2 regions of the Thermostichus sp. MS-CIW-37 genome follow, and region 1 is predicted to be linked to the other one. Evidence: riboswitches for the same ligand, from Rfam matches in the RefSeq annotation. Region 1 holds a riboswitch; the other holds the start of a gene.
The links. A riboswitch is a leader RNA that binds a small molecule or an ion and turns the genes downstream of it on or off. The one in region 1 is predicted to bind cobalamin.
Positions count from the first base shown of each region.

Region 2: another riboswitch for cobalamin. It lies ahead of metE (5-methyltetrahydropteroyltriglutamate--homocysteine S-methyltransferase); the one in region 1 lies ahead of ACVWYZ_RS06850 (TonB-dependent receptor plug domain-containing protein).

Region 1 is NZ_JBSSCV010000011.1:55,452-62,556, reverse strand. It holds gene ACVWYZ_RS06880 (DUF502 domain-containing protein) at 1-505, shown strand, start outside; gene ACVWYZ_RS06875 (TIGR03792 family protein) at 502-852, opposite strand; partial or broken gene ACVWYZ_RS06870 (IS630 transposase-related protein) at 975-1,371, opposite strand; gene aroA (3-phosphoshikimate 1-carboxyvinyltransferase) at 1,470-2,804, opposite strand; gene rsmH (16S rRNA (cytosine(1402)-N(4))-methyltransferase RsmH) at 3,051-3,950, shown strand; gene ACVWYZ_RS06855 (hypothetical protein) at 4,127-4,651, shown strand; cobalamin riboswitch at 4,981-5,132, shown strand; gene ACVWYZ_RS06850 (TonB-dependent receptor plug domain-containing protein) at 5,171-7,105, shown strand, end outside.
Region 2 is NZ_JBSSCV010000021.1:8,743-15,847, reverse strand. It holds gene ACVWYZ_RS10135 (ABC transporter substrate-binding protein) at 1-1,414, opposite strand, end outside; cobalamin riboswitch at 1,658-1,862, shown strand; gene metE (5-methyltetrahydropteroyltriglutamate--homocysteine S-methyltransferase) at 2,330-4,594, shown strand; gene ACVWYZ_RS10125 (cell division ATP-binding protein FtsE) at 4,772-5,458, opposite strand; gene ACVWYZ_RS10120 (WecB/TagA/CpsF family glycosyltransferase) at 5,652-6,371, opposite strand; gene ACVWYZ_RS10115 (DUF4439 domain-containing protein) at 6,606-7,105, shown strand, end outside.

The DNA of each region.
Region 1 (7,105 bases):
CAATCTCAGCGAACAGTTGCTCCATGCGATTCCGGTGGCGGGTCTGGTGTACAAGACCTTGAAGCAATTGGTCAGTGTTTTGTTTGCCCCCAACAATCAGCGCTTTCGGCGGGTGGTGCTGGTGGAATATCCCCGACCAGGAGCTTGGGCGCTGGCCTTTGTGACGGGCACCATTCAAACTCCCATTCGGCCCGATGGGCCGCAGCGCTCCCTTGGCCTGTTTGTGCCCACCACCCCCAATCCAACGACGGGCTGGTACGCCATTGTGCCGGAAGACCAGGTGGTGGAAGTGTTCATGCCGGTGGAAGATGCTTTTAAGATGCTCATTTCCGGCGGCATTGTCACCCCTGAGAGTTTTGAAGCGGGGCTGCAGCGGCGAGAAGGAGCTTTGGCCGTGACCATGCCCAGTTTGCGGGAGCTGGTGGAGCAGGAGCGGGTGGCAGGATCCTCCAGGGCCGACTCGGTGCGCTCCGAGGTAGGTTTTGAGAGCGAAGGGATCCCTTAATCCTGCTTTCCTGTCCCTGCAGAAGGGCCGGGCTGCCAGAGCTGGTACTCTTTGGCCTGTTCCAAGCGCACATAAAAAGGCCGCATTTGCCGATCCAATGCCTCCACTTGCTCGGGGGAAAAGGCTTTCCAATCAGCGCGGCTGGCCCAGCGGAGGATGAGGTGGACAAGTTCGGGATCCTGCTGATCCAGCCAAACTTCTTTGCCCAGAAAACCCGGATGCCGGCGCAGGGCGGATCCCCAAACCTGCTCGTCTTGCTGAAGAAAGGCTGCTACCCCACCGGGAGGAACCCGGAAGCAGAGATGTTCAATAGCGATAGGGCCGGGCGGGCTGGGATGGGTTGACACAAGAACAAGGGCGACAAAGTTAGAGATGGGGATGTGGTCAATTCAAATAGCAACAAGACACTGGCCAGTGCAACAGCTCTGTTCGCGAAAGCGGGCCGTAGGTCTTATCCCTTCACCAACGGAACCAGGCTCTCACTCCCGTACTTCTGAACCCATCCCCTCAAGACCCTGGAGTGCTGAATTCTCTCTTCTCGATCCCGCTCTCGATACCCTAACTCTTTTTTTTCGTGTTATTTGCAGCTTCCTGAGAGCATAGTAAATAGCACTGGGTTGGACGCCGAACCTCTGGGCTCTCTCCTTCAGTCGAGCTTCTGGGTACTGGTCCACATCTTGCTGCAGGGCGGCCAAGTCTATCTTGCGTTTCCGGGTCTTGACTTTTGTCGGCCTAAGATCCTCTCGATTCAGCCAGCGATAAACCGTTGCGCGACTGACTTTGTAAATCTGTGCGGCTGTGGTGGGGCTGCCCCCTTCCTGGACATACCCTACGACTCTTTCTCTCAGGTCTAAGCTGTAGCCCATGGAGCTTTCTCCTGAGTCTGCCTTCATGCCATCTTACTTTAATACCGTCTCATCATCAACTGAATTGACCATAGATCTTCGCTCCCCACAAGATCCTCTCAAGACTCGAGGGAAGAAGCTGTCAATCGTTGCAGGGTGGGAATGAAGTCGGGGTAGGAGATGCGGGCACAGTCGGCTCCTCTGAGGAGGGTGGATCCCTGCGCTCCCAGGGCTGCCACCATCAGACTCATGGCGATGCGGTGATCCTCGTGGCTATCGACCTCAGCTCCATGAAGGGGGATCCCTCCTTTGATTTCCAGGCCATCGGGATATTCGGCGACCTGGGCTCCCATGCGGCTCAACTCTTGGGCCATGGCTGACAGGCGGTCGCTTTCTTTCACCCGCAGCTCTGCGGCATCGCGAATCACCGTGATCCCTTCGGCAAAGGCCGCCGCCACCGCCAAAACCGGGATCTCGTCGATCAGGGTGGGGATGAGATCGCCGGCGATGGTGCAGCCGCGCAAGCGGGCCGAACGCACCCGCAGATCTCCCAGGGGCTCGCCGGCCATTTCCCGGCAGTTTTCAATTTGAATATCGGCCCCCATCTCCTGCAACACCCGTAGTGCACCGGTACGGGTGGGGTTGAGGCCCACATCCCTTAGCAGCAATTCGCTCTCGGGCACAATGGAGGCGGCCACCAGCCAAAAGGCTGCCGAGCTGATATCTCCCGGCACCTGAACTTTTTGGCCCACCAGGTGGGATCCTCCCACCACGGCCACGGTTTTTGTTTCCGGATCCACCTGAATGTTGGCCCCGAAGGCCCGCAACATCCGTTCCGAGTGATCCCGAGAGAGAGCCGGCTCGGTGACTTGGGTGGTGCCTTCCGCCAGCAGACCCGCCAGCAAGAGGCAGGATTTTACCTGCGCTGAAGCCACCGGGGAGCGGTAGTGAATGCCCTTGAGGGATCCCCCTTGTACGGCCAAAGGTGCCAAGGTTCCACCGGCCCGTCCCCAAATGCTGGCCCCCATCTGCCGCAGTGGTTCTACCACCCGTCCCATGGGCCGCGAGCGCAGGGAGCGATCGCCAGTGACGGCAAAAAAGCGCCCGGCCTGGCCAGCCAGGATCCCCAGCATCAGGCGCAAGGTGGTGCCGGAGTTACCTGCATCCAACACGTCTGCCGGTTCTTGCAGCTGGCCCAGGCCAACTCCCCGAATGCGAACACACTCGCTGTTGAGCTCCGAAATATCTGCCCCCAGCGCCCGAAAGCAGGCTGCCGTACTGCGGGGATCCTCTCCCAGCAACAGCCCTTGGATGGTGGTTTCTCCTTCGGCCAGGGATCCCAGCATCAGGGCGCGGTGGGAAATGGACTTGTCGCCGGGGATGCTCACTTGGCCGCGCAGGCCCTTGGCCGGCGAGAGAGTGAGGATATCGGTAGAAGAAGAGTGAGTCAACACAGCAACTCTGATGGCAGACTGGGCAAAAGCGGCAGCAGTCTCATCTTACTCAGGCCCGGACTCATGCCCCAGAGATCTTACCAGGGATCCCAAGACAGCCTGTCTTTTGACGGCCACCCCTCTTTTCCCAGAGGATCACCTTAACAACATGGATTCCTCGGTCGGGGCCTGGCCTCGGCCTTTTTTTTGCAGATACTGAACTTTGTAGCAGCAGAAATAGAACCCCCGCAGACCGTGCTTGGCAAGGTGTATCAACACGATTCCGTTTTGACCGAGGAGGTGATGGCCTACCTGCAACCCCAGGGGGGCGGCACTTTTCTGGATGTGACGTTGGGAGGGGGTGGGCACAGCTTGGCGCTGCTGCGGGGGGGAGCTGCCCGAGTGGTGGGGTTGGATCGGGATCCGGCGGCTCTGCAGGCGGCGCAAGCGCGTTTTGCAGCAGAAGGGATCCCCGGCAGCCGCATCCAACTGTGGCACCTCAATTTTGCCGATTTCGATCTGCAGCAGCATGGCTTTCGGGATGAGCAGGGGCAGGGGATTCCCTTCGATGGCATCGTGGCCGACTTGGGGGTGAGTTCGCCGCAACTGGACTGCCCTGAGCGGGGATTTAGCTTTCGCGGAGAGGGGCCGCTGGATATGCGCATGGATCCCAGTGCCGCTCAGGAAACCGCTGCCGATTGGGTTAATCATCGCCCGGTCGAAGAGTTGATCGAGATTTTCACCCGTTACGGCGAAGAGCGATTTGCCCGCCGCATTGCCCATCACATCGAGCAGGCTCGTCCCCTCGCCACAACCACTCAGTTGGCCCAGGTGGTTTGGCAGGCAGTACCTCCGGCAGCTCGGCGAGGCCGCATCCACCCGGCCACCCGCGTCTTTCAGGCGTTGCGCATTGCCGTGAACCGAGAACTGGAGGCTTTAGAAACCTTGCTGGCCCAAGCCCCCACTTGGCTGAAACCCGGCGGCAGGTTGGCCGTGATCAGCTTCCATAGCCTTGAAGATCGCTTGGTGAAATGGGCCTTCCGCAGGGATCCCCGTTGGCAGGTGCTCACCCCCAGGCCCTTGTCCCCTTCCGAACTGGAACGGCAACGTAATCCACGGGCCCGCTCTGCCAAACTGCGAGTGGCTGCCCGCAGCAGTCAGATGTAGGTTTAGGTTGGTTCTCCCGCTCTCAAGAGATCGGCTACCGTGAAGCGGACAGCTGTCCTGCTGAGGCCGGGAATCGGGAGAAGGGGGTTGCTGTTGGGGGGCGCGGGGAACTAGGGTGAAGCGGAACCGGCAGTCCTGCACCGTCGGATCCCTTGGTGTGTGTGAGGTTAAGCCCCATGGTTAGCCAGCCTTTGAACGCAGGTCTTGATCGTCCCAAAAACCCTCGTCGCCACAGACGGTCTTCTGCTCTGAGCCGACCCCTCTCCGGTACAGTTCAGGCCAGCCGCACCCAACCTTTGAATTTGAAGTTGAAATCAGCCCATCCTCGCAGCCAGCATCTTGCTTGGGCAGAACACCTAGCCTGGTGGAAGCAAATCTCCACAGGGATGGCTATCCTCTCCGGCGTTTCAGTGTTGAGCCTTTACAGTTGGACTGTGCATACCCAAAGCCGGTGGAGCCAGCGTTACCAGGTGTGGCAGCAGATGCAGCGCAACGAACGACAGTTTCTGCTGACTCAGGAATCCATTGCCAATTCTCTCCGGGAAATCGCCGACCGCTCCGAAATGGTGCCGCTGGTACCGGATCGGATGATCGAGGTGCCGATTGCCTCTCCCAGCCATGTTGAACCGGATCCAGCCCACCAGACGACAGCCCCGCCTGAAATCGAAAAAGCTCCTCTTTTCTACCCGGTTGGGTACTAATTCATACGGATCCCGCCCATGACGGCTAGGCCAGCGTCCCCATCTTGCTTTCCCAAAAGCTGTGGGTCTTGTGAAGTCTCAGCGTATCTCTGTTCCCTAAAAGGCTAAGGGATCCCTGGGCCTCGCGATCTGGAGTAGCAGCGGGCTATCCTTCAACTGCTTACAAAGCAGTGAAGAAATCTGGCCTAAATGGGATGTGGCCCATCCGAAGCCCTGGGATTGCCGTTGGGATCCCGTTCACCCCTGGGGATGACATCCCCCCTGGCAGGATAGGAACTCCAGAGCAGGGGATGTATGATGCCTAGCACGGCTTTTTCGGAGCAATCGCAGAGAAAGCTGTACCGACAGGTTGTCCTGGGGATCAGCCAGGGCATGTAAAGGGGAAAGTCCGGTGCAAATCCGGCGCTGTGCCGCAACTGTGATGGGCTTGGGCTAGACCCATGCCCTCAGTCAGGATGCCCGCCTGCGGTTTTGGCTCGCATTTCTTCCGCGTCGCACGGAATCAGGAGCTTTAGGAAAATGAATCCCATTCTAGGTCTCAGCCTGGCGCTGGGGGGCTTTGTTTTGGGGATCCCAGCGTGGGCGCAGCCGGCAGCTTCCCCGCCCTCAGCTCAAGAGGTTTTGGAAACCGGCGTTAGCGCCGAGATTTTAAATCAACCCGTCACCACGCCTTTTCGTCGCCCCGGCTTGCTGCGGGATTCTTCCCGCCCGGTTTACGTCATTACCCGCCAGCAAATTCGAGAGCAAGGGGCAAGAACCGTTCAGGAGGCCCTGCGCTACCTGCCCGGGATCCTCAGCGACGGCACGGCGGGAACCCAGTTGGGAGCCCTTAGCTCCCAGTTTATGCGGGGAGGACGAACGGCCCAGGTGTTGGTGCTCTTGGATGGCCGCCCCATTAACGACCTGGGCTTTTTTGGCGGGTTCGATCTGTCTCAGATCACTACAGATGTGGTCGAGCGTATTGAGATCTCTCCAGGTGGGGGCTCCACCTTATACGGCTCCGATGCCGTTGGCGGGGTCATCAACATCGTGACGCTGGATCCAAAGCCGGGATCCGAGACCGTGCTGGAAGCGGCTATCGGCAGCTACGGCCTCAACGAGCAAGGGATCCAAAACCGCGGCCAGGTGCAGGATCTGGGCTGGGTGGTCAGCTATCGCCGTCTGCAGAGCAACAACGACTTTCCCTTTGAAATTAGGCGTTTGGGCAAAGCCGGCAGGCGGGAAAACTCGGCGGTGGAGTACCACAACCTACAAGCCAAGCTCACCTGGCAATTGGCAGAAGGCCAAGTCCTAACCGGAAATGCCCTTTATCTCAACAAAGCGTTTCAGGTGCCTGGCAGCACCGAGTTTCCCTCCCCCGATGCAGTGCAAAACACCAACGACCTGCTGTTAGATCTCAGTTGGCTGTGGAATCAAGAGAAGGGATCCCTGCAAGCTAGGGTATTTTTTGACGACCTCAACTATCGCTTCAGCGCCCCACAAAGCCAGGGATCCCGGGATGAGATCCTGCGAACGGGGTGGGGATCCCAACTGCAATACACCTGGAAGGCTGCTGAAAACCTGGAGCTTACTCTAGGAGCAGACTACCGATCCATTTCAGCTCGCAACACCACCTTCTCCTTTGCCAGGGGATCCACCAATGTCAACTACGACAATACCGTGAACCAAGGGGCCCTCTTTGCCCGCCTGGATTACAAGCCACAGCCCAACTTTTATCTCAACTTAGGTGTTCGCCAAGATTCGAGCAATCTGGTCAACGGTTCGGCCACCTCTCCTGCCGCAGGGATCCGCTGGGTTTTGGCAGAAGGCACCACCCTGAGGGCCAATTATGCCGGCAGCTTTCGCACCCCCTTGATCTCAAACTTATTCTTTCGTTTGCGGGGCTTTTTTGAAGTCGACGGCAACCCCAATTTGCGCCCGGAGCGGGGAGAGAGTTTTGACATTGGCCTGGATCAGGCTTTGGGAGATTTTGGCCTACTGCGCTTGACCTTTGCCCATAACCGCATCCGCGATGGCATTACCTTTGTCAGCACTGGCCCGCGCAGGGGAACCTACGAAAACATTGAGCTCGTGGAATACACGGGCTTGGAAGCAGCCCTGGATTTGCGATTGGGGGAAAACTGGACTCTTTTTGCCAACTACACCCTGAACGATCCCATCATCCGCTCGGCGCTGGATCCCAAAGCGGTTGGCAAACAGCTAGCCTTCGTGGGAGCAGACAGCTTCAACCTGGGCCTGAGCTACCGCGATGCAGAGGATCGGTATGCCTCAGTTTTCCTGCATCACATTGGCACTTTCTTTACCAACAACGCCAATACCCAATCTCTGCCCGGCTACACCAACCTGGCTCTGCGGGGAGGGATCCCAGTAGCAGAAAATCTCGCTCTCGAGGTGGGAGTCGATAACCTGCTGGATGAGCAATATGAGGTTTTCCCCGGCTACCCCGGAGTGGGT
Region 2 (7,105 bases), on a different contig from region 1:
CTTCAGAGGGGGCCTCCATAGCCAGATCCAGCATTCGATCCACAAACGGGTTGGCATAGTAGCCGGCATTGAAAAATCCCCCCTGGGCCGCTTTGCTGTGGTAGAGGTTGTACACCTCAGTTGGGTCATGGCTGCCCCAGCCAAACAGCACCACGTTGCTGTGCATGAGCGGAGTGATGTCATCCCAACTTTTGCCCTCGACATTGACTCGGATGCCCACAGGCCGCAGCATTTCTGCAACAGCTAGGGCCAGGGCTTGGCGAATACTGTCGTTGGCCGGGTAGAGCACGGTGAACTCAGCCCGCAGCCCGTTTTTTTCCACTACCCCATCCCCATCTTTATCGCTCCAGCCTCCCTCAGCTAGAATCTGACGGGCCAGGTCTGGATTGTTGTCCTCAATCTTGGCGGTCGGCTCTTCCCAGGGCAAACCGCTGACTGGGCCATAGGCAGGGGATCCGTAGCCTTCTAGGACTCCATCCACCAGCGCCTGTCGGTCAATGGCGAAGTTGACCGCCTTGCGAATCGCCAAGTCAGAAGTCACATCGTTGCCGATGGGGTATCCCTTTGGGGTTGTCGCACCGGTTTTAGGGGGAAAGGGGAACATCAGCCCTCGGTTATCCACACTGGGAATGGCGTGAAGCTTCATGCCCTTAACAGTTTGCTTAGCCAAAGACTGAGGCACGCTAACCACGTGTACCTGTCCGGCTCGGGCTGCTGCAAAGGCTGCATCCTCCTCCAGGAAAAGGAAAACCAGCCGCCGAATGCCAGGAGTCTGGCCGTAATATAAGGGATTTGCCTCCACAATCAGTTGTTGCCCCTCATCCCACTGCACCAGTCGGTAGGGGCCAGAGCCAATGGGTTTGCGAGCATAATCAGGCCCGTGGGCATGTTGAGGCACGATACCCAAGGTGATGAGGCGGTTGACAAAAGTACTTTGGGGTTTTTGCAGCCGCAGCTCCACCGTATGAGTGTCGATAGCTACTGCTTCCTTTAGGGCGGTTAGGTCGACCAGACCACCACTCCGAGCTGCTTGGTTAAAGGTGTAAGCCACGTCCGCTGCTGTGACAGGTTTTCCATCGGAGAAGACTGCATCCTTTCGTAGGGTTACCGTCCAGGTTAGGCCATCTTGGCTGACAGTGTAGCCAGTCGCCAGGTCGTTTACAATCTCAAGGTTCTCGTCCCGCCGCAGCAGAGTGCTTTGGAACAAAGGCGAACCGTAACGTCCCCAGCCCAGGGTGGGATCAAATCCTTCTTCCCTTTCCCCTCCAATGGCCAGCACGATTTGATCGCTGGATCCTGCTAGCTTTGGATCGAAAGCTGTCCGCTCAGCAGCATTCTGAGCGCATCCAGCCCACATCTGGCTCAGCAAGAAGAGGCCCACAGACCACACAGTTACTTTTAAGCTTGATGCCATAGAAACCCCGATCTGTCGCTTTTTCAGCAAAAAGGAGCAAACCCCCTTGCCTCCTGGACAAGACTTATGGCAGCTAAGCTACCACTGCCTTATCTTGAGAGCAATGCAGGGGGGGAGGATGCTTAGAGGATTCCGATGACTTCCTGCAAGACCGCTGGGTGAAAGGTGAGGTCTGGTAGCTCCAAAGGCTGCTGGCTTGGTGATGATTGAAGCACTCTACTCCCGTCTCTGAACTCCGTGATACGATGTAGCTCAGCTATCGGTTCTGACGGGGATCAGCCGCCAGAGGAAACGGGGAAAGAGCAGTGAGAATCTGCCGCTGTCCCGCAGCTGTGATCCGGTTTAGGAGAAGTCCTGCAGCAAATCTCTAGAGTCATTCGCTGCCGATCCAGGTCTTGTCCCCCAAAACCGTGTCAGTCAGAATGCCCGCCGATGGTTTTTCTAAACTTCACAACATCTGCGAGGTACAGATGGTAACTGTCTTGGCTTTAGCTCGTTTCTGCTTTCGTTATCCTGAGCATTTTCCTGGCGTTGCTCCCACAAGCTTTCGGTACTCCTCAGCAGTAGAAATAAGTCCAAGAACCCAAGCAAGACTCTGAGCCAGTTGGCCGGGAGAGAGTAAATTTTGGGTGCTGTTGCACCAAGATCTATCAAGATCTATCAAGATCTACAGCCCGCCTACGCGAAGGAAAGAGTGAGATGTCAGGCTTCCTGACTTCAATTGGTAGGCTGGCAAGTAGCCACTGCGATCGCTGGCTGCGTTGAGTATCTTTTTTGCGCAAAAGGCAGTGTTTTGTTGGGGTTCCAGAGGCAAGAGAGGAACAGCCGGTTTCTTCCTTGGCGGGCGGGATCCCAGTTGAGGGCGAATTGAACGCAGGAAAATTAGAAAACTCAGTATTTGGGATGGCACACAACATGACTGCACAAACCATGACATTGGGGTATGCCCGCATGGGCAAGCGCCGCGAGCTCAAAAAAGCTTTGGAAGGCTTTTGGAGTGGTGCCCTAGGGTCAGAGGCTCTGCTGGCTACCTTTTGGGATTTGGAGACTCAAGCCTGGCAGACTCAGCTACAAGCTGGGATTGATCACATTGCGGTAGGGGATCAGACTCTCTACGACCATGTACTGGACTGGGCCACCTGGCTGGGGCTGATCCCCTCTCGGTTCCGAGGTCTGTCGGGTTTAGACCGCTACTTTGCCATGGCGCGGGGTCGGGAGGGCCTGCCGGCTTTGGAAATGACCAAGTGGTTTGACACCAACTACCACTACTTGGTACCCGAAATTGAGCCGGAAGCCGATCCCAGTCCTAACTTTGGGGATTTTTTGGAAAGAGTTCGGCGGGCCCAAGGGATCCTAGGGGAGCGCACCAGCCCCGTTGTCCTCAGTCCAGTGACTTTGCTCTGCCTTAGCCAGCGATCTGGGGATCTGCGGGCGGACTTGGAAAAGCTCCTTCCTCTGTACCGGGATCTCCTCCAGGAGTTAAAACAGCTGGGGATCCCAGAAGTCCAGATTCACGATCCCATTTTGGTTACCAGCCAGGGAAGTGGCCTGCGGGAAGCTGTGGAAATGAGCTACCGCCAGTTGGCAACCGCCGGGATCCCTGTCCACTTGGTCACCTACTTCGATGACCTGGGGGAGACTTACCCCTGGGTGGTGCAACTGCCGGTGGCCGGCATTAGCCTTGACTTTACCCGTGGCCACACCCTGGATCTGGTAAGAACCTATGGCTTTCCGGCTGACCAGATCCTAGGTGCTGGCGTAGTGGACGCTCGGAATGTCTGGAAGGTTCAGCCTGAGACCGTCTTGGCCAGCCTGCGGGAGCTGCAGGGGGTAGCTCCCAACCTACGGGTGCAGCCTTCCGCTTCGTTGCAATTTGTGCCCCACGACGCTGCTCTGGAAGCCCAGTTGCCGGAACCCCTCAGAAATGTCCTCAGCTTTGCCGAACAGAAGCTGGCCGAAGTAGCTCTCCTGGCGCGAGCCCTCAACGGCGAAGACACTGCTGCCCAGCAGGCGGAAATCCAGCAGCAATGGCAGAGCTTTGCGCAGTTTAGCCCCCCCAACCCCCAAGTGCGCCAGGCTTTGGCCAACCTCAAGCTCCAGGACTTCGAGCGATTCCTGCCCTACGAGCAGCGCCTAAGTCGGCAGGTTCAGCTACCACCTTTGCCCACCACCACCATTGGCTCCTTCCCCCAAACTCCAGAGGTGCGGCAGTGGCGAGCTAAGTACAAAAGAGGGGAGGTTTCGCAGGCGGAGTACGAAGCAGCCATTGACGCTGAGATTGCCAAGTGCATCCGCATTCAAGAAGAGATTGGCCTGGATGTGTTGGTGCATGGGGAATTTGAGCGCACCGACATGGTGGAGTACTTTGCCCAGAAGCTGGAAGGCTTTGCCTTCACTGAACACGGCTGGGTGCAGAGTTACGGCAGCCGCTGCGTGCGCCCTCCCATTCTCTACGGCGACGTGGTTCGCCCCCAACCCATGACAGTGCGGGAATTCCAAGTAGCCCAGTCCCACACCCAAAAGCCGGTGAAAGGCATGCTCACGGGGCCAGTGACTATGCTCAACTGGTCCTTTCCCCGTGTTGATATTCCCCGGCGGGAGCAGGCTTTGCAGATTGCCCTGGCCTTGAGAGCCGAAGTGGCAGATCTGGAAGCGGCTGGAGCGGTGATGGTGCAAGTGGATGAGCCGGCACTGCGGGAGGGGCTACCTCTGAAAAAAGAACGCTGGCCAGAATACCTCAGCTGGGCAGTGGATGCCTTTCGCCTAGCTACCGGCGGGGCCAAGCCGGAAACCCAGATTCACACCCACATGTGCTACTCAGAGTTTGGGGACATCATCGAGCACATTGAGCGGCTGGATGCCGACGTGCTTTCCATTGAAAACAGCCGCAGCAACAACAAAACCCTGCTGCAAATTGCCCAGGCTGGGTATCGTCACCAGGTGGGCAACGGCGTTTACGATGTCCACAGCCCTGCGGTGCCGAGCGTTGAGCAAATCCTGCAGCAGCTGCGCACAGGACTGGCCCACTTGCCTGTGGAGCAAACTTGGGTTAATCCCGATTGTGGCCTCAAGACCCGCCGCTGGGAGGAGGTGATCCCCGCACTGAAAAATATGGTGGCTGCCGCTCATCAGCTAAGGGAGGAGCTTCTGGAAACCCAACCTGAGGGTCTGCGCGAGTAAGGCCCACGACCCGCTGATGTAACTGGTCGGGCTGGCTTGACAAGTCGCCGCGGGCGGTGCCGCTGTTGTGCTGATGCGGCTGGCTTAGGGCCTACGGTCTGCTGATGCAACCGGCAAAGCTGCTCTCCGGGATCTCAAAAAGCTTGTGGAGAGCAAAATAGGGATCCCGGTAGCCCCTCAGCGCAGATCATACAGGCGCCCTCCCTCCATGCGCACCACCCGGTGGCCGGCCCGCTCCACCAGATAGGGGTCATGGCTGGTCATGATGACGGTCACCCCAAAGGAATTGAGCCGCTCCAAAATCTGGAGAACCAAGAGGGAGTTTTCCGGATCTAGGTTTCCTGTTGGCTCGTCCGCCAGCAGCAGCACCGGCATGTTGACAATGGCACGGGCCAGGCTAAGGCGCTGCTGTTCCCCCCCCGAAAGCTCATGGGGAAAGTGATCTCGCTTTTCGGTCAGCCCCACCATCTTTAGGGTCGGCCCGATGCGACGGCGGATTTCTGCGGGGGACAGCCCTTGGGCGCGCAGCACGAAGGCCACATTTTCTGCCAGGGTGCGGTTGGCCAGAAGGCGATAATCTTGGAAAACCACCCCCAAGCGCCGCCGCAACATGGCCAGCGGACGCGGTGGGATGCGATAGGGTCGCCGCCGCCCTTCAGAAGAAAAGAGACAGACTTGATCGACGATGACCGTGCCCTCGGTGGCCTGTTCCGCCCCGCAGAGTAGCCGCAGCAGGGTGGACTTGCCCGCCCCGGAGACCCCCGTTACGAACACGAACTCGCCGCGGCGCACCTCCAAGTTCACATCCTGAAAAATTAAGTTGCCGTTGGGAAAGACCTTGCTCACGCCCCGCAAGGACACCATGCTGGCCGGGGCTTGCAGGGATCCGGATTGGGTGCTGCCGTAAAAGCCCAGGGTGGCCTCTGGATTGGCCGGGGCAGGGGGATGAGGGGTCGGAGCCGTACCCGCCCAACGGTGTAAGCGAGGAGGATAGCCGATGTGCTGACCGATCACCATAGTAAGCGCCTAGACAGAGGAGGGAGAGAGCGCCGGCAGACTAGGGGCGCAAACGAGAAGAGGGATCCCACAGCACCCGCCAGACAAACTTGGGCAAAGCCAACATGCGTCGCCAGCGCCAGGGTTCCTGATAGAGACGATACAACCATTCCAGGTGATGGTCACGCCACCAACGGGGCGCTCGCCGTTTTTGGCCGGCCCAAATGTCCAAGCTGCCCCCCACCCCCATCCAGATAGCCTGGGGCAAAAGGGGACGCCACTTCTGGATCCACAGCTCCTGGCGCGGGGATCCCAGCCCCACCCACACCAGTTGCGGTCGAAATTCCTGGAGAGCTTGCAGAAGCTCTTTTTCTTCGTTGCCAGAAAAGTAGCCGTGGTAGCCCCAGAGGGCCAAAGCAGGACACTGGGCTTGCCAATATCGAATTGCTGCCCGGTTGACTTCCGGCCTTCCCCCCACCAGGGCCAAGCGCCACCCCCGTTCTGCCGCCAACGTGATCAGGGTTTCTGCCAGCTCGATCCCCGGCACCCGCTGGACGCGGATCCCTTGCCGTCGCAAAGCCCACACCACCCCGATGCCGTCGGGGATCACCAGCTCTGCTGCCTGCAGCACCTGGGCAAAGGCGGGATCCCGCTGCGCCTGCATGATCATTTCCGGGTTGCAGGTGACCACTTGAGCGCCCTGCCCCTCCCGGATACGCGCCTCAATCCACGTGGTGTAGCTCTGTAGGCTGGCCTCCGGCAGAGCAAGGTGCAGGTTCACGCCCAGAATCGCATGGATGGATAACGACACTACCGACCGAACGCTTGTCCCCAGTGAAACCCAACTTTCAAAATAGCCCAGCCCAAAAGCTGAGCACACAATCCAAATCTTTTCCCCCAGGCATCCGCCGTGGCATCAGCGGCGTATTCCCATCAGACCAGGCCAGAGGGAATTGCCCGACCCAGAGCAAGTCCCTGAAGGTTGGTTGCCATCTTTCGAGACAGGAGACTTGAGATGAAGACTGCAAAGACTCCCTTCGCTCTGCCTCAATTGGCCGCCGAATGGGATCCCAGCCCTGCAACTTCCCGCCGCAGCTTGTTGTTGGCTGGTTTGCTGGCGGGCGTAGGTGGAGCAATTGGGTTGCGCAGCCTGCCCGGTGCCGCTCAGTCCAACACTGCTGATATTGCCATTCTCAACGCCGCCATCGACTTGGAACAGCAGGCGATCTGGGCCTACAAAACCGCTGCCGGCAAGTTGAGCAACACCGAGGTGGGCAAGATCGTGTTGGAAGTGGCCACCAAGAACCTGAAGGATCACGAGCAGCATCGGGATCTGCTGGCGGGTGCCGTGCGGCAACTGGGAGGGATCCCCTCTCGGGCGCGGGATAGCTACGACCTTTCCACCTACATCGACAACAAAGAAGGCAACCTCGATTCCGATGCCAACATCGCCAAGCTGGCCCTGGCTCTGGAGTTCGATGCGGCCCTAGCCTACAACGATGCCTTTGTCCAGCT